One region of the Oryzomonas sagensis genome, then DNA from elsewhere that is predicted to be linked to it. Evidence: riboswitches for the same ligand, from Rfam matches in the RefSeq annotation. Region 1 holds a riboswitch; the other holds the start of a gene.
The links. Region 1 has a riboswitch for S-adenosylmethionine ahead of F6V30_RS07210 (trans-sulfuration enzyme family protein). Riboswitches for the same ligand answer to the same signal wherever they lie in the genome.
Positions count from the first base shown of each region.

Region 2: another riboswitch for S-adenosylmethionine. It lies ahead of metX (homoserine O-acetyltransferase MetX); the one in region 1 lies ahead of F6V30_RS07210 (trans-sulfuration enzyme family protein).

Region 1 is NZ_VZRA01000001.1:1,559,143-1,570,245, reverse strand. Features, by position in the region: gene kdpC (potassium-transporting ATPase subunit KdpC) at 1-566, shown strand, start outside; gene F6V30_RS07240 (DUF2226 domain-containing protein) at 802-1,767, shown strand; gene F6V30_RS07235 (hypothetical protein) at 1,799-2,548, shown strand; gene F6V30_RS07230 (hypothetical protein) at 2,599-4,452, shown strand; gene F6V30_RS07225 (hypothetical protein) at 4,493-6,010, shown strand; gene F6V30_RS07220 (cytochrome C) at 6,056-6,418, shown strand; gene F6V30_RS07215 (chemotaxis protein CheX) at 6,690-7,196, shown strand; SAM riboswitch class I at 7,336-7,442, shown strand; gene F6V30_RS07210 (trans-sulfuration enzyme family protein) at 7,508-8,644, shown strand; gene F6V30_RS07205 (trans-sulfuration enzyme family protein) at 8,655-9,791, shown strand; gene thiF (sulfur carrier protein ThiS adenylyltransferase ThiF) at 9,874-10,680, shown strand; gene mnmA (tRNA 2-thiouridine(34) synthase MnmA) at 10,680-11,103, shown strand, end outside.
Region 2 is NZ_VZRA01000001.1:1,016,419-1,027,521, reverse strand. Features, by position in the region: gene ttcA (tRNA 2-thiocytidine(32) synthetase TtcA) at 1-384, opposite strand, end outside; gene metX (homoserine O-acetyltransferase MetX) at 389-1,504, opposite strand; SAM riboswitch class I at 1,562-1,660, opposite strand; gene F6V30_RS04620 (hypothetical protein) at 1,928-2,908, shown strand; gene F6V30_RS04615 (DUF3147 family protein) at 3,017-3,346, opposite strand; gene cobI (precorrin-2 C(20)-methyltransferase) at 3,334-4,041, opposite strand; gene cbiE (precorrin-6y C5,15-methyltransferase (decarboxylating) subunit CbiE) at 4,041-5,264, opposite strand; gene F6V30_RS04600 (DUF3124 domain-containing protein) at 5,356-5,853, opposite strand; gene def (peptide deformylase) at 5,898-6,425, opposite strand; gene F6V30_RS04590 (shikimate kinase) at 6,447-6,971, opposite strand; gene F6V30_RS04585 (MTH1187 family thiamine-binding protein) at 6,964-7,281, opposite strand; gene F6V30_RS04580 (rhomboid family intramembrane serine protease) at 7,467-8,423, opposite strand; gene F6V30_RS04575 (Fur family transcriptional regulator) at 8,627-9,061, shown strand; gene katG (catalase/peroxidase HPI) at 9,246-11,103, shown strand, end outside.

The DNA.
Region 1 (11,103 bases):
ACGACCTGCGCTCGGCAATCCTTATGTTCCTCGTATTCACCATCATCTGCGGCGGCGCCTATCCGGCCGTCGTTACCGGAGTTGCCTCTGCCGTCTTCCCCCGGCAGGCCGCGGGGAGCTTCATAACCGGCGCAGACGGCAAGGAGGCCGGCTCCGCCCTGATCGGGCAGCCCTTCTCCGCTCCGCAGTACTTCTGGCCGCGTCCTTCGGCCACCACCGATTTCGCTTACAACCCCATGGCATCGGGCGGTTCCAATGCCGGGCCGACCAACCCCGACTTCATCAAAACGGTCGGGGACCGGGTGGCGTCGTTGCGCACGACGGGGGTGACCGGCCCGATTCCCGCCGACTTGGCGCTGGCTTCGGCCAGCGGGCTCGATCCCCACATTACGCCGGCCGCCGCGCGGCTCCAGATTCCCCGAATCGCCACGGCCCGCCGCTTGGACGAGGGAGCGGTGGCCGCGCTCCTGTCCCGGAGTGTCGAAGGCCGCCAAATGGGCTTTTTGGGGGAACCCCGGGTGAATGTGCTCATGCTGAATCTGGCGCTGGACAGGCTGAAGCCGTAGACCAGAAGCGGCCACATCGTATCGGAACCGCACATACCCTTTGGTCACAGGGCCTCCCACATCGAGAGGCCCTGTCTGTTTTTTGGGGAGTGAAAAGTGATTGCTAAAATTAAGTTAATGGCAATTAAGTTATGTATAAATAAGCATAATTGTTTGACATGATTTTTGAACAGGTATACAAATATGAAACATTAGCCGGCTGCTGTTATGATGATTTCTACTCTAGGAGATAGTTATGTTCCTTCTTCCGAAAGGCAACCCTCTTTTTGAGAATCTGGCAGTCGGCACGCTGAAGCTGCCGGAAATCCTGGCAAAGCTGAGCACCGGCACTTTCACCGGATATGCCAGCTTTGTTTTTCAGAAATCGACTGTCATCCTGGTGTTTGAGGCAGGTAAAGTAGTCAGTGCGCTGCACGAAGAAGAAAACGGCAGCCGGCAAACCGGCCTTGAGGCCTTGACGGCCCTGTGCCACCTGATGGTCGGCACCAGCGGCGGCACCCTCAACGTCTACAAGCTTTCCAAAGACCTCACCAGATGTATCCATGCCCTGCTCCAGGGCGAGATTCTCTACAAGGCACAGGAACTGAAACTGGTCGACATCAAGGCCCTTCTGGAAAAAATCGGTTCCGACAGGATGAGTGGCTGCCTGCGGATTTACACCGATGAGCGTTCAACCATAATCTTCTACAAGGACGGCGCTCCCCTGGGATTTTTCCATGACGGTTCCCAGGATATCGAGACATCATCCAGCGAATCCCAGAAGATCGCCGGGCTGCCCGGCGCCAAGATCGACCTTTTTACGACTCAGGGGGTTGAGCACCTGATGGGGTTGAACCTGCTGGAGATAATCAACATACAGAACATCTGGGAAACCGCCGTTGCGCTTCAGCAATCCGAGATCAATAAAATCAATACGGCGCGCGAAGAGCGGGAGAGAAAGAACATTGCCGGGAAACTCGAGGAACTGGAAGATCGGGTAAAGGCCATTGTCGTCGAATCGGTCGGCAGGGTCGGGCGGGGTATCGTCGATAAAGAGCTGAATGACCAGGGCGGCAACAGCTGTCTGCTCGACGAGACCAATGTGGTGCAATTCCTCGCCGGCGTCGAGCGTTCGGCAAAGCTGCTCATCAGCGCAACCAGCCTTAAAGTAATGATGGAACAACTTTCCAGAATCATCACCGCGGCAAAATCAGGACATTGAACACTTTTTATAGCGCAATCGGAGGCTAATAATGGAACAATTCATTGAGTTGCTCTCCCAGGTCAACACCTTTGAGCTTATCAGGACGATCTTCTGGGGCTTGGCCGGTGCCATAAGCTTTTACTTCAGTATCGGCAACGCCCGCGTGTGGACCAGCATTTCCATCGGTTTCTTTCTCATCTTCCTCGGGCAGGCGTATGCCATTAATCCCTGGGTCCACTATTACAAACTTTCCGCGTTCCACAATATTGTCGGGACCGTGGCGATTGTCGTAATCACCCATGGCTTTCTGGAGTACTATGTTTTTTGCCGCACCTTCGAGATTTCAGGCAAGAAGGTTACCGTCTATCTTTTCTCGCTGCTCATCCTGGTCGCAGGCGGCCTCTTCCTGTTCGTCAATCCGACCCCCAGCCCCAATACCATCAGGAACTTTAAAATCGTCGAGAACGCCATCTGGGTGTTTCTCTCGATCATGAACCTGGAACTGATCCGCAAGATCTATGTCGCCATCAAAGACTCCCCCATTTCAAAGGGGTTCATAGCCTTTGGCATTGTTTTCTTCCTGATTTTCCTCTGGAGGGGCTCGGAGCTCTATCTGCAAATCTTCCAGTGGGACAAGGACTGGCAGGACATTATCGCCGTCATGACCGACGAGGTGTCGGATATCGACAAATTTGCCGACCGGGTGCAGATCTCGGCCCTCGTCAACAAGTATGCCGGCTTCCTGTCCAGCCTTTCCGTCGGAGGGACGTTCATCTATATCTACCGTTTGCTGAGATAGCCGGACAGCCGTTGAAAGGCATGTTGCGCATTTTTTCAGGAGGATCACACATGGTCTCAAGAATTATCGCTGCATCATTGCTTCTGGCAGCGTTCCTGCTGGCCTTGGCCGGTTGCGGCGAAAAAACGGTTACGGCCGGCGGCAGCACAAAGCTGGCCCAGTCGGAAGCCTGTTTCAACAACAATTGCCATCAAAACGCCGTCAGTCCCGGCACCGGCAAGAATATCGCCGAGGAATGGCAACTTTCGGTCCACAACACCTCCAACGCCGCCGGTTGCGCCGATTGCCACGAGCCCGAGGCGGGACACCCCAACAGTTGCAGCCGATGCCATGGCGGTACGCCGAGCGGTACGCCGGGCAGCGCGAACCACGTCAGCAGGAACCCGGATACCGACGGCAAGTGCGACAAGTGCCACGCCAAATCTAACGGGGTATTCAATACTACCGTCTACGATGCAGTCGCCCGGGATACGAAATTCATCCACTTCAGCACCGGCAGGCGAGCCGTCTACGTTGCAACCAATTACAAGCACTACTGCCGTAAATGCCATAATCCCCACGACACCACCACTGCCAAGACCATGCTTCAGCAGTGGTCACGCTCCGCCATGGGTGGCACGGCCCTTCCCAGTACCACCGACTTCAAAACACGCGGGAGCGCACTAACGGCGAGTGCCAACTACGGCAACTTCTGCGTTCGTTGCCATACCTCCACCGGTTTCATCAATTTCGTATCATCGGGCTTCACGAATGTACACGCACTGCCGGACCTGGACGGCGTGCGAAACGATTATCCCGCAAACGCCCGTGCCACCTATCAGGACACCACCCGCGAGCCTACTGCCGCCTGCGACACCTGCCACAGCGACGGCAGGTCCAACGATGGCAGCGCCTACAGCGGTAGGCTGCGCAGTGTACCGGCAGCTTCGATCTGGTACATGTACTCGTCCCACCCCGCAGGCGCCCCCCTGATCCGGGCCGCGTTGAATATTCAGTACGACTCGCTCGGCAATTCAAACGTATGCATGCCGTGTCACGCAGGACGCGAAGTCGGGGAGATGATCAAGACCGCCGACAAACTCGGCTTGTTTGACTATAACGGCTCCAACCCGGGAGGCATCTCACCGCACGATTTCGCCTCCGGGGCCAACCTTCAGGGAAGGAGCGGCTTCCAGTTTTTCGCCGACTCCATGTACGCGGTCAACCCAACCCACAAAAATGTCGGTGCCGCTCTGAACATGGCGTCAAAGGGCGCCTGCATCGTCTGCCACATGACCAATGACCGTCCCCACTACGTCTTGGCGGCAAGTTGGGGGAATACCGGTACCGTCAGCGATTCCATCAAAGACATGCCGAGTGAGCAACAAGTATGCAGTAAATGCCACTATGCAGGCTCCACGGTAGCGGACCCGAGACCGCGCACGGCAGCATTCATGAATGCCGAACGTGACAGCTACCGCGCAGCGGTGCTGGTGCTCAATGCCCTGTTGAAGAGTTACGGCATTAACGGCAGCGGGCTATCCCCCAACAACAACTGGAAGAAATTCGGCAATTACACCGTGGCGGCCTCCGGCACCAGCAAAATCCGCGCCGGAGCCTACACCATGGGCGCCTACTTCAACTACAGCCTTTTCTTCAACGATCCGGCCGGATACACCCACAATCCGATCTATTCCAAACAGCTCATCTATGACTCGATCGACTGGCTGGTGAATAACAATCAGAATTTTACCGCCGGTGCGAACCCCGGCACCGTCTATACGGCCATCCACACGGCCACCATGCCGACATTGCCGCTTACCGGCAGCGGATTAACCTACTCGGGCCCCTACAATACCGAGCAGGCCTTGAACTTCCTCTGCAAAAACTACGACAGTAGTTCAGGGATGTGCTACCGCTGGTAACGATCTGAATTTAATCAAATTACAGGAGGAAGACACCACCATGACAAGAAAGCCGGCTTTGATTCTGTGCCTTATAGGATCTTGTCTTGTCCAACTGATTGTGGTTGCCTCATCCCACGCCATCCCTGCATTCAGCCGCGCCTACAAGGTCGAATGCAGCACCTGCCATACCATCTACCCCGAATTGAACGAGTACGGCGAGGCGTTCCTTAAAAACTCGTACGTCTACTTCGGCAAGGGGCAGAAGGCGGCCAAGGCCAAGGAAGCCCCCCCCACCCCCAAGGCGACAGCCAAGCCGGCTGGCGGAACCATGGAGGTGAAGGGTGAGGGTGACGCCGACAAGTTGAGCAAATTGAAGGGAGGGGCACTGGGGGCCCCAGAGGCGTCCGCACCCGCGCCGGCCCAGGAAGCGGCTGCTACTGCGCCTGACACCGCTCCCGGAGGCGAGGCCAAGCCCGAAGGGCTTCTCCTGGCGGCCATCCCCGAACTGCTGCCCATATCCTTCACCGCCTCGATACATGCGACCTACGACCACAACGCCGTCAACGAGCTCGATCTCTCGACGCGTGCCCTCAAACTGAACGCCGGCGGCAATTTCCGGGAAAAGGCCGCCTTTTTCGCCACCTATGTGGCCTACAGCGAAGGTCTCAGGGACAACAATACTACGACAAGTGCCCCCCTGCGCAATAACGGCACCGACATCAACGAACTGTTCGTTATCTGGCGCCACGCCTTCGATACCCCCATCAACTTCAAGGTGGGACGCATGCAGCCGAAACTCGGGCTCTGGAAGTCCAACAACAAGCTCTCCACGACCAATTCCTTCGCCCCCTACGCCTACACGGTCGGCGTTTCGGAATTCAAGCTCGAACAGCCCCAGGACGCACTGGAGGCCAACGCCGTGCTTGCCAACCGCTTCTTCGTCGCCGCCGGGGTGGTGAACCGCAAGGATCAAAACACCAAGGAAGGCTACGGCCACATCTCCTACAAGTTCGGCGGGGCGGATTACCTGGCCAACGAACCGGAGGTGGATCTGGCCAAGGAGGAGAGCATCTTCGACTTCCTGACGGTCACCGTTGGGGCCTACGGCTACTACGGCAAGAACGGCACCCCGAACACCCCAACAGGCGTATCCCCCCCCATCCAGAACAGCTATTACCGCGCAGGAGCGGACCTGGACATCCTCTACAAGCTCTTCAGGCTCAGGGTGGCCGGTGTGCTGGGCAAGGACGACAATGCTTACCTGAACCTGTCAAGTACCCCAATCGAACTGAAATCCTACGTGGCCGCCGTTGAAGGCGAGTATACCTTTCTCCAGAACCTCATCGGTGCCCTGCGGTTCGAATACCAGGATGACGGGCGCGGCCTGGTGCGCCGTTTTATCCCGACCCTCGCCTACGCCCCCCTTCAAAACGTGAAGATAGCCCTTGAGTACAAACACGAAATTGTAACTTCTTACCGGTTTCCTTCTAACGGATCATCAATAAAAAGGCCGGATGATACTGCCCAAGACATAACCAACAAGATCGGCACCCTCGGGGTGACGTTCAGTTTCTGATTTTTGCTCTACTAGCCGCCATAATCTCGTCTGAAGGAGTCTCACATGCGGAAGCTCATCATACTGGTCACGCTCTTCACGCTTGTCATTGCCGCGGTTGCCGACGCACGCATCAGGGTAAAGGGACGCGGGGACAGAATGAATTTCGATCCCGACAGCATCCCGGCCAACTACAGGGCATCGTTCGATCTCATGTCGCGGAAATGCGTCAAGTGCCACACCATGGAACGGACCGTCATTGCCGTGCAGACCGGGAGGGCTCCCATCACCGGCCAGCCCTTTGACCGGCAGGCGGTAAAAGCCTATGGCATCAAGATGCTGCGGAAACCCAATTCCAACATGAACAAACAAGAGATCAGGGAGGTTGTCATACTGTTGAATTACCTGCTTGACGAGAACGCGAGGTAGGGGTATAGGTCACCGTGGCGTTTGGCCCGCTGCTGTCCATCTGTTCCACACAGCCTCGCCCCTCCCGGTGCGAGGCTGTTTTTATATTATAATCGTCTTATTTTCTCTTGAAATTTCCATCCCGATTATGCAGAGTAGGCCTCTGCACCGATACCATCGGACTGGACGGAAAAACCAATCGCACGTGTGGGCATAGTGGTCGTTTGACGGAAGGGGGGAAGCGGTGCGCCTTCCGTCACGCGCAATCGGCCCCGCGACAAAGGGGCGTGCAATGCCGCTGAAAAATGACCTCCTGGACGCTCTTCACACGAGCGAAGACGAACTGCTCAAACACCTCATCCGTGATGTGGAAGAGGTGTTCTGCACCATGGTGGGCATGGAAAACCTGCTGCACCTCCCGCTCCAGGTGGCACCGGAGACACATTTCAAGGACTGCATTACGGCAATGGTCGGGTTTGCCGGTGTGTATAACGGCCTGGTGAGCCTGCATGCCCCCCAGAAGCTGGCGCTCGCCTTTACCTCAAGCATGCTCGGCATGGAAGTCACCGAGCTGAACGACGATGTCCGCGATGCCCTGGGCGAGATCTCCAACATGATTGCCGGTTCCTTCAAGCAGCATATCTCACCGGGCGGCGCCGATATCAAGCTGTCAACTCCTTCGCTGGTCAGCGGCGACGATTACTATGTCAATGCCGGCAACAATCTCGACACCCTCACCCTCCGGTTCGCAACCGACGAGGATTGGTTCATGGTGGCGATCGTGCTCGAAAAGGAATGAGCACGGGAGGGCCGCCGGACCGGCAATGATAACCACCCGTCCCACTGCGCTCCGGGCCCCTCCCGCTAAAATATTATTGACAAGATTGGTGGCATATCGTAGGCTCAACCCACAATAATTCACACAAAAATACATAAATTTCTTATCGAGAGCGACCGAGGGACTGGCCCAACGACGTCGCGGCAACCAACCTGCAAGGGTAAGGTGCCAATTCCAGCGAAACCGCACGGTTTCGGGAGATAAGGAAGAGATGCCCTAGAGGAATCCTCTTCCACACCCCGGAAGGGGATTTTTATTTTGGGAGGTAGAAGATGAATATCAGTACGCAGGCGGTTCAGATCGGTCTGGAATGGGATACCCGGACCGGCGCGGTTTCGGTGCCCATTTATCAGACCGCCACGTTCAGGCATCCGGGGCTCGGCCAGAGCACCGGCTATGATTACAGCCGCTCGGGCAACCCCACCCGTCAGTCCCTGGAAGACGGCATGGCCCGCCTCGATAACGGGGCACGCGCCTTTGCCTATTCCTCCGGCATGGCCGCCATCGCCAACCTGCTGTTGCTGTTTCGTTCGGGGGACCACCTGGTCGTTACCGAGGACCTGTACGGCGGCACCTGTCGCCTGTTCGACAAGGTGTTCAACCAGTTCGGGCTGACCTTCAGCTATGTCGACACGAGCGACGTGGAGGCGGTGCGGGCAGCGCTCACGCCCCGGACCAGGGCGGTATTCGCCGAATCGCTCACCAACCCCCTGCTGAAGTTCGCCGACATCCCCGCCCTGTCCACCCTCTGCCGTGACCGCGGTCTGCTCCTCATCGTGGACAACACCTTTCTCACCCCGTACCTCCTGCGCCCCCTGGACCTGGGGGCCGACGTCGCCGTCTACAGCGCGTCCAAATACCTGGCCGGCCACAACGACGCCATCGCCGGGCTGGTGGCGGTCAAGGACGCCGAACTGGCCGAGCGGGTCTCCTACCACCAGAACGCCGCCGGCGCGGTGCTGGGGCCCCAGGACTCCTGGCTGGTGATGCGCGGCATAAAGACCCTGGGGGTCCGCCTGGACCGGCAACAGGAAAATGCCGCAAAAATCGCCGGCTGGCTGAAAAAGCACCCGGCCATCGCCAAGGTCTATTACCCGGGGCTCGAAGACCATCCCGGCCATGCCCTGGTAAAGCGCGATTCCCGCGGCTTCGGCGCCATGATCGCCTTTGAGGTCGCAACCCACGCCCTGGTGGAACAGGTGCTCCTGAAAACGCGCCTGATCTCCTTTGCGGAGAGCCTGGGCGGGGTGGAAAGCCTGATCACCTTTCCCGAGGTGCAGACCCACGCCGACATACCGCTTGAACTCCGGGCGCGGCTCGGCATCAACAACACCCTGCTGCGTCTGTCGGTCGGCATCGAGGACGGCGGCGACCTGATCGAAGATTTGAACCAAGCCCTGGAAGCGTAAGGAGACGACCATGAAGTTTGCAACCCAACTCATTCACGGCGGCCAGACCGCCGATCCCCTGACCGGCGCGCTGGGCGTGCCCATCTACCAGACCTCCACCTATCGCCAGCAATCGGTGGATCACTTCGGGAAATACGACTACGCCCGTTCCGACAACCCCACCCGCGAGGCGTTGGAGACGGCCATCGCCGGGTTGGAAAAGGGGAGCCGGGCCTTTGCCTTTGCCTCCGGCATGGCGGCCATTTCCTCCACCCTGTTGATCTTCTCTCCCGGCGATCATCTGGTGGTGTGCGAGGATGTCTACGGCGGCGCCTACCGGGTGCTGACCAGCATCTTCCAGCGCCTCGGCATCAGTTCGACCTTCGTTGACGCCACCAGCCTTGAGGCCATCGAGGCCGCCATCAGGCCGGAAACCAAGGGCATCTACCTGGAGAGCCCCTCCAATCCGCTGCTCAAGGTCACCGACCTGCGCGGGGTCGTGGCGCTGGCCCGCCCACGGGGCATCATCACCCTGGTGGACAATACCTTCATGACCCCTTACCTGCAACGCCCCCTGGAACTGGGGTGCGATATCGTCCTGCACAGCGGCACCAAGTTCCTGAACGGCCACAGCGACGTCATCTGCGGTTTCGCCGTTGTCAGCGACCCGGAACTGGGCAATCGTATCCGCTTCATCCAGAATGCCTTCGGCGCCATCCTGGGCCCCCAGGATTCTTTTTTGACCCTGCGGGGGCTCAAGACGCTCAAAGTCAGGATGGACCAGAGCCAGCGGAGCGCGGAAAAGATCGCGGTCTGGCTCCAAAGCCAAAAGTCAGTCCTCAAGGTGCATTACCCCGGACTCGCCGACCATCCCGGCCATGCCGTCAATGCCGCCCAGGCAGACGGCCCCGGCGCCGTCCTCTCCTTCGAGCTCGAAACCTACGCGTTAACCAAGGAACTCTTGGAGAAAGCGCAGTTTTCCGCCTTTGCCGTCAGCCTGGGGGGGGTGGAAAGCATCATCTCCTACCCGGCAAAGATGTCCCACGCGGCCGTTCCCAAGGCGGAACGGGAAAAGAAGGGGATCAAGGACACCCTGGTGCGCCTCTCGGTCGGGCTGGAGGATGTTGACGACCTGATTGCCGACCTCCAGCAGGTCATTGGCCGTTAGATAATAGTCTTTGGGGATTAAACATCCGGCAGCGCCGGAAGGCCCCGGCGATACTACTCTACAGACGAAAAGCAGTTTGCCCATGCGCATACGGATAAACGAGACAGCAACGGAAATCGGCCCGGGGGCGACCCTGGGGTCGCTGGCCGCGCAATGGAAACCGGGCGCAGACGTGCTGATCCACAACGGTTTTCCGGCTCCGGCCGAAACAGCGCTCCGGGATGGCGACGAGGTCTACCTGATCAAACGGGGGGAGCGGCCGTCGGAAGACGAACTGCAACGGCTGATGGCCGCCCGCCACACCCCGGGCGTGCATGCCCGGCTGCAGGCGGCCACGGTCGGCATCGCCGGCGTCGGCGGGCTCGGTTCGGCGGTAGCCGTGGCCCTGGCGCGAACAGGCGTCGGCAGGATCGTGATCGCGGATTTCGACGTGGTGGAGCCGTCCAACCTCAACCGGCAGCAGTATTTCGTCGACCAACTGGGCCACCCCAAGGTGGCTGCCCTGGCCGACAACCTGGCCCGCATCAACCCCTACATCACGGTGGAACCGCACCACGTCATGCTGACCCCCGCAAACATCCCTGCGGTCTTCGCCTCGTGCGCCGTTGTGGTCGAGGCCTTTGACCGGGCCGACATGAAAGCCATGCTGGTGGAGACGCTCCTCTCCCGGATGCCGGAGGTCGTGGTCGTAGCCGCATCGGGGCTGGCGGGGTATGGCCCCAACAACGCCATTGTCACCCAGCGGGCAGCCTCCCGCCTGTACCTCGTGGGGGACGGCGAGTCGGAAGCCCGGACCGGGTGCGGCCTGATGGCCCCGCGGGTCGGCATCGCAGCCGGCCATCAAGCCAATCAGGTGGTGCGCATCATTCTCGGAGAGGAGGGGACCTGATGGCCTCCGAAAAGAAACCGGTTGTCGCCGTCGCCATGAGCGGCGGGGTGGACTCATCGGTCACCGCCGCCCTGCTGAAGCGTCAGGGTTTCGAGGTGATCGGCATTACCATGCGGCTCTTCGCACCGCGCGGCACGGGCAGCGGCTCGGCCGCCCACGATGCCGCGGCCGTGGCCCGGCAGCTGGGAATCCCCCACCATGTGATCGGCCTTGAAACGGATTTCCGCCGCCTGATCATCCAGGACTTCATCGATGAGTACCGTTGCGGCCGCACCCCCAATCCCTGCGTGCGCTGCAACCGCTACGTCAAGTTCGGCCTGCTGCTGGAACAGGCGCGCGCCGTGGGGGCGGACCTTCTGGCCACCGGCCACTACGTCAGGAACACCGTCGATAGCGCGGGCCTCCGCCACCTGCGGCAAGCAC
Region 2 (11,103 bases), 540 kb from region 1:
GAGGGCGCCGCGCTTGAAGCGTGCGCAGATCGAACAGTAGGAGGAACCGGGGCGGCGCTTCTCCTGGATCAGGGTGAAGTGCTCGGTGGGCACCATGCGGTAGGTGAACCCGTTCTCCCGCAGGAACCGCTCGATGACGTCCGTGCGGTAACCGGGATACCCGGAATCGATGTTGACCGCCACGATCTCGAATGAAACGGGCGCGCGCCGCCGCAACTCCTCCAACAACAGCAGCAGGGTATAGGAATCCTTCCCCCCCGACACCGCCACGGCAATACGGTCCCCCTCCTCGATCAGGCCGAAGTCGGCAACGGCCCGGCCGACCCCATGCCGCAACCTTCTGAGAAGCCCCTTGTTTTTGAATTCGTCAAGCGCCGGCATCATAGCGTCACAATCCCCCGCTTTGTTCCACACGGGAGAAGAAGTCCCGCACCAGGGGGGTAAAGGTTTCGTGTTCCAGCAGGAAGGCGTCGTGGCCGTACGCGGAGGTGATCAGGTGATACTCCACCGGCTTCCCGAGGCCGCGCAGGCACTCAACCATCTCCTCGGTCTGGTAGGGGGGATAGAGCCAGTCGGAGGTAAAGGCGAAGAACTGCACCGGTGCAGCGACCGGGGCAAAGGCCTCGGCCAGCGATTCACACCCCAGGGCCACGTCATAAAGATCCAGCGCCTTGGCCAAGTACAGGAAGGAGTTGGCATCGAAGCGGTCCACGAAGTTGTAGCCGTTGTAATTCAGGTAGCGCTCCACCTCGAACTGGCCGAAAAAGTCGAACTGGCCGTCCTTGGCCGAGAAACGCCGGCCGAATTTCGTGTTCATGGATTCGTCCGACAGGAACGTGATATGGCCGATGCCCCGGGCCAGGGCCAAACCGTCCTTGGGGTTGTGCTTGTACTCCCCCTTGCGCCAGGTAGGGTCGTTGAAGATGGCCCAGCGGGCCACGGCGTTGAGGGAGATGGCCTGGGGGGACGGGCGCGGCGTCGTCGCCAGCACAATGGCCGAGGCGACGCTCCCGGGATGCTGGGTGGCCCACTCCAGGGCCTGCATCCCCCCCATGCTCCCCCCCATGACGCAGAAGAGCTTTTCGATGCCCAGGGCATCGATCAGCAGCTTTTGGGCGCGCACCATGTCGCGTACGGTGATGACCGGAAAGGCGAGGTTGTAACGTTTGCCGGTTTTGGGGTTAATGGATGTGGGGCCGGTGGAGCCGTGGCACGAACCGATGACGTTGGAGCATATTACAAAATAGCGGTCGGTGTCCAGCAGGCGCCCCGGCCCGACGATGGCGTCCCACCAGCCCGGTTTGGCGTCTTCTTCCCGGTGTTTGCCCGCCAGGTGGGCGTCACCGGTCCAGGCGTGTTCCACCAGGATGGCGTTGGAACGGGATGCGTTGAGGCGGCCGTAGGTTTCATACACAAGCGTGATCGGGGCAAGGAGGCGCCCGCTGTCCAGCCTGATGCCGGACTCGAAGGTTCTGGATTGTGCCGTGACGATGCCGACGGACATGAAAAAGCCCCTTCACGCGGTATGAGAAGGGGCTGAAACGCGACGTTTACAGCACACCCCTCATCTTTGCCTTTCGGCAGGAATTAGCACCTGACGCCTCATTGGCCGGTTGCTGTGGCTTCGCAGGGCCTTTCCCTCCACCACTCTCGATAAGCAGGTCTATCGAACAAGAATAGTGGAAGAACATGAACATTGTCAACCAAATATGCTGCCGCAGTAACCAGCGTGCCGCCCGCCCTGCGACGCGTGGAGGGAGGAGCGTGGCGGGGTGCGACGGCCCCGTATCCGGCAGATGATGGCGAGACGGGAAAAACCCGGCCCGAGGCGGCTCCCCACGGTGTCAAATTAGCTGGAAAAGGGGCGGGGCATCTGATATAAAACATGCCGAAATCATGAAGGATCAAGCACGTCCGAGGAGGAAATATGAAACGCCTGTTCTTGTTGCCGTTTTTGGCGGTGATGTTCGGTTGCGCCCAGAATCATTTCAATGTCCCTGCGGAACATTTTGCTGCACAGGTCAAGGTCCTCGGCGTGGCGCCCATCATCGTCGATGTGAACTCCGAGATCAAACACCCCGAGAAAGAGCAACTCGTCGCCCTGCTTGGCGACATGAACCGCAAGTATGAGCAGCAACTCGTGCGCAAGCTCAAAGCGACCGGCAACTTCTACACCGTGGCGCTCCTGGACGGCGACCCGCAGCGCATCTTCGCCAATCTCTTCTTCCGCAGCGAAAAACGGGACGACGCCACCATCCGGTATAACAAATACTTTTGGAAAACCGACGAATTGCGGGACTACCTCAAGAAAAACAATCTGGATGCGGTCATGCTGTTGGTAGTCAGCGGCCTCACCCAGAACGAAAAGGTGTACTCCAACACCCTGCTGGCGTCCCAGACCAGCGACTATAACTACCTCATTCTGACTGCCCAGATACTTGACGGCGACGGCACCATCCTCTGGGAGTACCCCAACTTCCGCGGGCGGATACTGTCATACTCGCCCCTGATCAATCTCCAGTATCCCGATTTCAGCGAGGCGGAAGCCAACTTTGCAAGCCAAGCCGACCTGAAGTTCAAAACCATCGACGGCATCAGGCGAACGCTGGACCAGCGGCAAAAGGACCTCCTGCTGCGGGAGACCCAGGAATCGGAGGTCTACGGCAAGCAGTTCGGGGATATCGTCTCGCTGCTGAAGTATGATGCCGACGACGAGAAGAAAGGCACCATACCGGCCAGCAAGCCGGTGCCCCGCCCGGCGGAACAGCCGAAGCCGGTCGAACAGCCCGCCCCACCCGCAGCGGCAAGCCAGCCTGCCGCCGTGCCGTCCGTGGCTCCGGCCGCACCTGCTGTTCCTGTCGCGCCGGCCACCGACGAGATCGTCCCCGCCAAGGGGAGCACGCTGTAACGGCCAGTCCTGCCGGACGTCCCCGGTTAGGGGGTCCTGCCCAGAAAACAACGACGCCTTTCCGGTACTCTTCGGAAAGGCGTCGTTGTTTATGACGTTATACGCTTCTCAGCGCAAGAGCCATTGGTGCAGGAGCGCCCCTCCCAGCCACAGGACGCCCCCCATGCCCAGCGCCGCCGGCAGCCCCATCCCCTTCCGCAGACAGAGGTATGCCGCCGCAAAAAAGACGCACGTGGGCAGCAACCCCCACAATACCCCTTTGAGATAGCCGTCGATGAGCGCTCCGTCTCCCGGCCGATCCGTGGCCAGCCACACCAGGACGATCAGGCTGATGAGCGGCATGGCGGCGATCAGCCCCCCCAGGGACGGGACGCGCCTGCCCAGCAGTACGCAGGCGATGATGAGGAGGTTGGCGGCGGCAAGCTTCAGCAGGAACATCTGATGATCATCAGCGACAGGTAATCGGGCGCATGGGCGGCGATCTCGGCAAAATCGGTCAGGACCTTCTGGCGGTCGCTCCCGACCCGTTCCACAAAAACGGTACTCCGTTCGCGGCCCGTCTGCCGGATAAGCTCCAGGATATCCCCGAAGACCGGCTTGACCTTGAGCAGCACGACCGTTTCGAACCGCGCCAAGGCAAAGGCGATCTTCTCCACGCCGGCGGTGGCGGGGATGACCACCATCTTCTCATCGGCCTCCACCAGCGGTATGCCGGCCGCGGCCGCAGAGGCGTTGACACTGGAGATGCCGGGGACGATCTCGATGGGGATATGGGGGCAGATCTCCCGCAGGATACGCTGCAGATAGATAAAGGTGGAATAGAACAGCGGGTCGCCGATGGTCACGAAGGCCACATCCTTGCCGTCCTCGGCCCGGACGGCGATCAGGGCGGCCGCCTCCTGCCAGGCGTGCAGCAGGCGGGCCTTGTCCGAGGTCATGGGAAACTGGTGGACGATGACCTCCTGGCGGCTTTCATCCAGAAATCCGCGGATCGTCGCCAGGGCGACGCTGGCCTCTGAAGGATTGGATACCGGCGCAAGGATCGTATCCGCCTGGCGCAGGACGCGCTCGGCCTTGCGGGTCAGCAACTCGGGATCGCCGGGGCCGACACCGACGGCAAAGATCGTGGCCATTATTCGTTCCCCTTGCGGGCGGTGATCACGTAGACCGGATTCTGGGCCTCGAACATCTTGTACTCGGTCAGGTTGCGGGTCTTGGCGATATTGACGCAGGCCGCCTCGGTCGTAAAGCCGTGGTCTTCCAGAAACTCGATCGACTTGGTCAGGGTATCCAGGGTCACGGCGTTCAGCACCACCACCCCCTCCGGTTTGAGGCGGCTGTCCACCGTAATGATGATCTCCTCCAAGTGTCCCCCCGAGCCGCCGATGAAGACCCGGTCCGGGTCCGGCAGTTCGTCCAAGGCGTCCGGCGCCTCCCCTTCCACCAGCTTCACGTTGCGGGTCGTGAACTTTTTCAGGTTTTCCCGGATAAAGGCCAGACACTGGGCGTTCTGCTCCACGGCAAAGATACGGCCATTGGGCATCAGGTTGGACGCCTCGATGGAGACGGAACCGCTGCCGGCCCCCACGTCCCACAGCACCAGGTCGTCCTGCAGCTGGAGCTTGGCCAGGGTGACGGCCCGCACCTCCTGCTTGGTGATCAGCTTCTTCGAGGTCTGGAACTCCTCATCGTCGATGCCGATCAGGGGGTAGTGGGTGAGATTCGGCGCGTAGGTCCGGATCAGAATCAGGATATTGAGGCCGGAAGGCTGCAACGGCAACTCCAGCAGGCCGCGCACCGAGGTCTTGGTGAACTTCTCTCCCGGCAGCCCCAGGTCTTCGCAGAGCCACGCCTCGTACCCCTCGGCGCCCCGTTCGATCAGTTCGGCCGCAATGGCGGCCGGGGTATTGTTCTTGTCGGTCAGCACGCACGCCTTTTCAGCGGCCACGATCTTGTCCACCGCCGGTTGCAGGCCGCGGCCATGCACCGACACGAAGATGGAGTCGTCCCACGGTTCCTTGATGCGGGCAAAGGCGTACTGCATGCTGGTGACATTGGGGAATATCTCGATGCGCTCCTTGGCCAGGTTGCGCAGCAGGAACCGGGAGACGCCGAAGAAGGTGGGATCGCCCGAAGCCAGTATGGCCACGCGCTTTTCGGTCTTTTTCAGAAAATCCAGGAGGTCGGAAAGCTCGCCAAAGAGCATCTTTTCGCCGGCGAAATCGGGAAAGCAATCCAGGTGCCGCTGGTGGCCGATCATCACCTCGGATTTGGCGATGATCTCCAGCGCCTTGGAGCCGAACCCCTCCCAGCCCGTGATGCCCGCCCCCACCAGATAGATCTTCTGCTGTGTCATTGCCTGCGTCCCCCGCATGGGATTCAAACCTGCTTGTGGGCAGGGACTATAGCATCCCGGCCGGTAAAAATCATCTCTTTACTGCCCGCCGTCAGCGCGTGTTCTCTTTAATCACCTGCCCCGGACTGACAAAGGAGATCCCCTGCCCGGATTTGGCGCCGATCATGACGCACTCCACGATGGGCGCGTTGATGGCCGTGCGGGCGTCCCAGCGGACGACGAAACTGGCCCCGAATCCGCCGGCCGTATCCTGCTCTCCCAGGTAGACATACGTGGAGCCCAGCGGCGGCAGCGTCAGCGGCTTGGCGAGGTGCGAGCGGAGCAATTTGCCGCCGGTGTCGTAGTAGTCTATGGCGGTGACCCTCATCGGGTGGTGCAGGTCCACATTCCGGATGCTCAGCATGGTCGCCAGACTGAAAGGCAGCGCTTTCGGCCCGCTGAAGACATTGGAATAGACCGGCACGTACACGGCCTGTCCCTTTGAAAGCCGGTATTCGCCCGCACTGGGGGCGGCCGAGGCTGGGCTGTGGCCGAAGATGGCCAGGAGGAGGGCCAGCCCTGCCAGCGCGATACGTGGGTGGTGTTTCATGTCATGCTCCTCAATTTGGACTGGAATTCGACGGCACCTCCGCTTCAGGCCGAGACGAGCCGCAGGTACTCCCGTTCGCTGATCAGATCACGGTTGCTTGCGACCCGGTCGAGGAAGACCATGCCGCTGATGTGATCGTGTTCATGCTGGAAGACGCGGGCGATGAAGCCGGACAACTCCTCCTCGCACACCCCGCCCCCGCGGGACAGGTAGCGCACGCCGATGCGCAGGCTGCGCGGCACCAGGCCGCGGATGCCGGGCACGCTGAGGCACCCCTCCCACCCCTGTTCGATCTCATCGGATCGCCAAAGGATCTCCGGATTGAGCATGGCGGTGGGTGCCATTACCGGGGCCTGAGGGTAGCGGGGATTGGGATGGGAAGCCACGATGAACAGGCGCAGCGGCTCGAAGACCTGTGGGGCGGCGATGCCGACGCCATTGGCCTCGGCCATGGTCGCCAGCATGTCGTCGATCAGGGTCTGGATAAGCGGATCGGCCGGGTTGCCGACACAGGCGGTTTCCTGGCGGAGAACCGGCTGGCCCAGTTGGGCGATCTGGCGAAGAATCGGCATGACAATATCTCCTTTTTCCTCCTAGCCCGCCACGTGCAGCGTGCCGAGGATCTCGGTGCAGACCAGGTCGTGCCCAAGCCCGCGGCAGTCGATCACCACATCGGCGCACGCCAGGTAGAGCCTGCGGCGTTCTTCGAAGAGTTCGGCAAAGCTCTGATCCGGGTGTTTCGCGATCCCTCGCCTCCCCAGGTCCAGAGCCCGCGACTCCAGGGTAGCCAGGTCAACATCCAGGAAAACGACAACCCCGTTCTCGGCCAGGTGCGCCATGGCGGGCCGGCTATAGACCGCGCTCCCGCCCGTGGCGATGACGTGCCCCCGGCACTCCAGGCCGAGCAGGATGCGTTCCTCGATCTCCCGCAGGGCCAGATACCCCTGGGAGTCGATGATGCTCTGGAGTGAGCGGCGCTCGCAACTCTGGATAAGGACGTCGGTGTCGATGAAACCCAGCGAGGCCAGCTTGGCGAGGATCACGCCGACCGTGCTTTTGCCCGCCCCCGGCATGCCGATCAGCACGATATTGGCGGCATCGCCCCGCCGGTCAGACACCTTCAACCGCTCCTCCCAGCTTACCCTGCACACTCTTCACCTTGTCTTCCATGGTCTGGATACGATCCGTGCGCGTCCCGACCCTCATGGTCGTGGAGATCCGGGGGGCGCCCATGCCATGCACGACCTCGTGGCACCGTTTGACCGCCGCGAACACCGCATCCCACTCGCCTTCGATATTCGTCCCGTTCGCATGCAGCACCCCCTTCAAGCCCGCCTGGGAAATGACCTTCTCACAGGCCGCCACATACGGCGATAACGATACGCCCACGCCGATCGGTATGATACACAGATCCACAATCACGTTCATGGAGAACCTCCCTCCCCGCCACGCACGGGTATCCTGTCGAACCGCGCCCATTCAAAATCCGTCCGCACCCGGTATTTTTGCTTATTATAGCATTTGTTTCAGGATTGCCATATTCTTGTTTGCCATTTTAGTCCCAGGCGAGCCGCTTGCAGCCTGCCAGACGGAGCGGCGAACAATTCTCCGCATTACTCCCCGAACGCCAGCGCCGCCCACCAGGCGGCAATGACCACGACAGCGCTGAGCAGCGCCAGCAGGACGTTCATCAGGCGGCCGGGGCGGCCGTACCTTCCCAGCAGATATTCCGTCAGCAGGCCGAGACAGGTCCCGAACAGAAAACCGAACAGGTGCGCCCCCAGATCGGTGTTTTTCCCCTCTGTGCCGAGCAGGGCCAACAGGGCCAGGGCCGACGCCACGGGGAGCGGCCAGCGCCGTTGCAACTGCTGCCGGTACCGCACCAGGCTGAGCGCCGCCAGAATGCCCACAGCGCCGAATACCGCGGTGGAGGCCCCCACCGAACTATGGCCGGGTGCCTGAACGTAGGCATTGGCAAGGTTACCGAGAACGCCGGCCCCCAGGAGCAGGCTCCAGGCCAGGCCGGAGCCGAGTTCACGACAGAGGAAGAGGACAAAGATGCCGCCGATGGCCAGGTTGCTGACCAGGTGCAGGCTGTCGGCGTGCAGCGTCAGGGCGGTCACGAGCCGCCACCACTGCCCCCCCCTGATCTCGGCGGCCTGGGCAGTGCCGAGCGCAGCCCAGTCCGGTTGGGAAAAGGTGAGCAGCATGCCTTCAAGCTGAGTCAGGTTGTGGAAGGTTGCCAGGAGCACCAGAATGGAGAGGGTGGCCAGGGTATTTTCGGCCAGGGGGCGGGCGGGAGGGGCCGCCGGTGGCCAGTCGCGGTTTTTCTCCTCAAAGAGGCGCAGCTCTTCCCGGGCCCGCTCCAGATGGCTGACCGGCACCAACAGGCATAAGCCGCCCCCGCTGCGTTCGAGACGGCACGGCACGGAGCGGGCATCCAGGACCAGCGCCCAGAGCTGGACCCGCCCCGTGGCAGGAGGCATGATCGCCGACGACGCGACCGGCCCGGGAGTGACCTCCGACCATTCTTCCTCGTATGACTCGCGTATTTCGCCCGTGTGCTCCATGGAGTAACTATAACCACCCCTGCCACACTTTACCAGGGTACCGCTTAAAATTGCGCCGACCGCGCCGCCTCCCTGCGAGGGTGACGGTGATTTATCGACAGCGGCATGCACGTACCGCCCGCGTGTTGCTTGACACGCCCGCAGCAGATAGTTATTATTCTTACATAGTAATAGTAACTCCAACAAGGATCAGAGGACGGACCATGGACGCTTTGCAGAAGCAGGTACAACAGTTCGGGGAGGCCTGCCGGGAAGCAGGCCTTAAGCTCACCCATCAGCGCCTGGAGATCTTCAGCGAACTGGTCCGGTCACCCGACCACCCCTCTGCGGAAGCGCTGCACCAGCGGTTGCGCAAAAAGATCCCCACCTTGTCGCTGGATACGGTGTACCGGACACTGGCAACCTTCGCACGACATGGTATGATTACCAAGGTGGAAACCGTCGAGAGCCAGGGGCGCTTCGAGGTGACGCTCGCTCCCCACCATCACCTGATCTGCAGCAGATGCAACACGATCATGGACTTCCAATGGCCGTCCATGGACGAGACGCCGCTGCCGGAAACGGTCAAAGAGTGGGGCAGGATCGACAACCGGAGCGTGGTGGCCTACGGGATCTGTAAAAACTGTCTGGGCGGATAACTGCCCCGGTGGCTGGTGTTTTTTTTGACACAACTATAGTAATTTTTACTATCTAATAATTATGCTTAAAAACTTTCCATGCACCGGTAATTTGAGGCGGTGCCGGTTACCTACGCGGGCCCCGGGAGAGCCAGCCGGTTCGCACGGCAGGGCAGGCATAATCTACCATGAAAGGAGAGCAGCGATGACTAAAGAGAGCAAGTGCCCGGTAACGGGCAGAGTTGACAGGCCCACTGCCGGCAGCGGCCCCTCGAACCGGGACTGGTGGCCGAACCAGTTGAACCTGAAGATCCTTCATCAGCATTCTCCCCAGGGCAACCCGATGGGCGAAGGGTTCAGCTATGCCGAGGAATTCGGCAAACTCGACCTTGAGGCGGTGAAGAAGGACCTCTCCGCGCTCATGACCGACTCGCAGGAGTGGTGGCCGGCCGATTACGGCCACTACGGACCGCTCTTCATCAGGATGGCGTGGCACAGCGCAGGCACCTACCGCACCGGCGACGGCCGCGGGGGCGCGGGGTCCGGCGGCCAACGCTTTGCGCCCCTCAACAGTTGGCCGGACAACGTCAACCTCGACAAAGCGCGCCGTCTGCTGTGGCCGATCAAACAGAAATACGGCAGGAAGATCTCCTGGGCCGACCTGCTGATCCTCGCCGGCAACTGCGCCCTGGAGTCCATGGGGTTCAAGACCTTCGGCTTCGGCGGCGGGCGTGAAGACGTCTGGGAACCGGAAGAGGATATCTACTGGGGAGGTGAAAAGGAATGGCTGGCCACCAGCGACAAGCCCAACAGCCGCTACTCCGGCGAGCGGGACCTGGAGAACCCCCTCGCCGCCGTGCAGATGGGGCTGATTTACGTGAACCCGGAAGGGCCGGACGGCAACCCGGACCCGGTCGCCTCCGGCCGTGACGTTCGCGAGACCTTCGCGCGCATGGCGATGAACGACGAGGAGACGGTCGCCCTCATCGCCGGCGGGCACACCTTCGGCAAGTGCCACGGCGCCGGACCCGCGTCGCACGTGGGCCCGGAACCCGAGGCCGCACCCATCGAAGAACAGGGCCTCGGCTGGAGGAGCAGCTTCGGCAGCGGCACAGGGGGCGACACGATCGGCAGCGGCATCGAGGGCGCCTGGAAAGCGAAACCGACCACCTGGGACATGGGCTACCTGAACACGCTGTTCAAGTACGAGTGGGAGCTGGTGAAGAGCCCGGCCGGCGCGAATCAGTGGCTGGCCAGGGACGTGGCCGACGAGGACCTGGTGGTTGACGCGCACGATCCGTTGAAGAAGCACCGGCCGATGATGACCACGGCGGACCTTTCCCTTCGCAACGACCCGATCTACGAGCCGATCGCGCGGCACTACCAGCAGAACCCCGAGGAGTTCGCGGACGCCTTCGCCCGGGCGTGGTTCAAACTGACCCACCGCGACATGGGGCCGCGCTCGCGCTATCTCGGCGCTGATGTACCCCATGAAGACCTCCTGTGGCAAGACCCGGTCCCCCCGGTCACTCACCCATTGATCGACGAACGGGACATCGCCTCCCTCAAGGGCAAGATCCTTGCTTCGGGCCTGTCCGTCTCCCACCTGGTCGCCACGGCCTGGGCTTCGGCCGCCACCTTCCGCGGCTCCGACAAGCGGGGCGGGGCTAACGGCGCGCGCATCCGCCTCTTGCCGCAGAGGGAGTGGGAGGTCAACCAGCCGGCCCAACTGGCGACGGTGCTCCAGACCCTGGCGGGGATCAAGGCGGAGTTCGACGGCGCGCAAACGGACGGGAAGCGGGTCTCCCTCGCCGACCTGATCGTGCTGGGGGGATGCGCCGCTGTCGAGCAAGCTGCGAGGAATGGCGGCCATGAGCTGACCGTTCCCTTCACGCCGGGACGCACGGATGCCTCTCAGGAGCAGACCGACGCGGCGTCGTTCGCCGTCCTCGAGCCGATTGCGGACGGATTCCGCAACTACCTCAAAACCGCATACACCGTATCGGCGGAGGAGCTGCTCGTTGACCGGGCGCAGTTGCTGACGCTGACCGCCCCCGAGATGA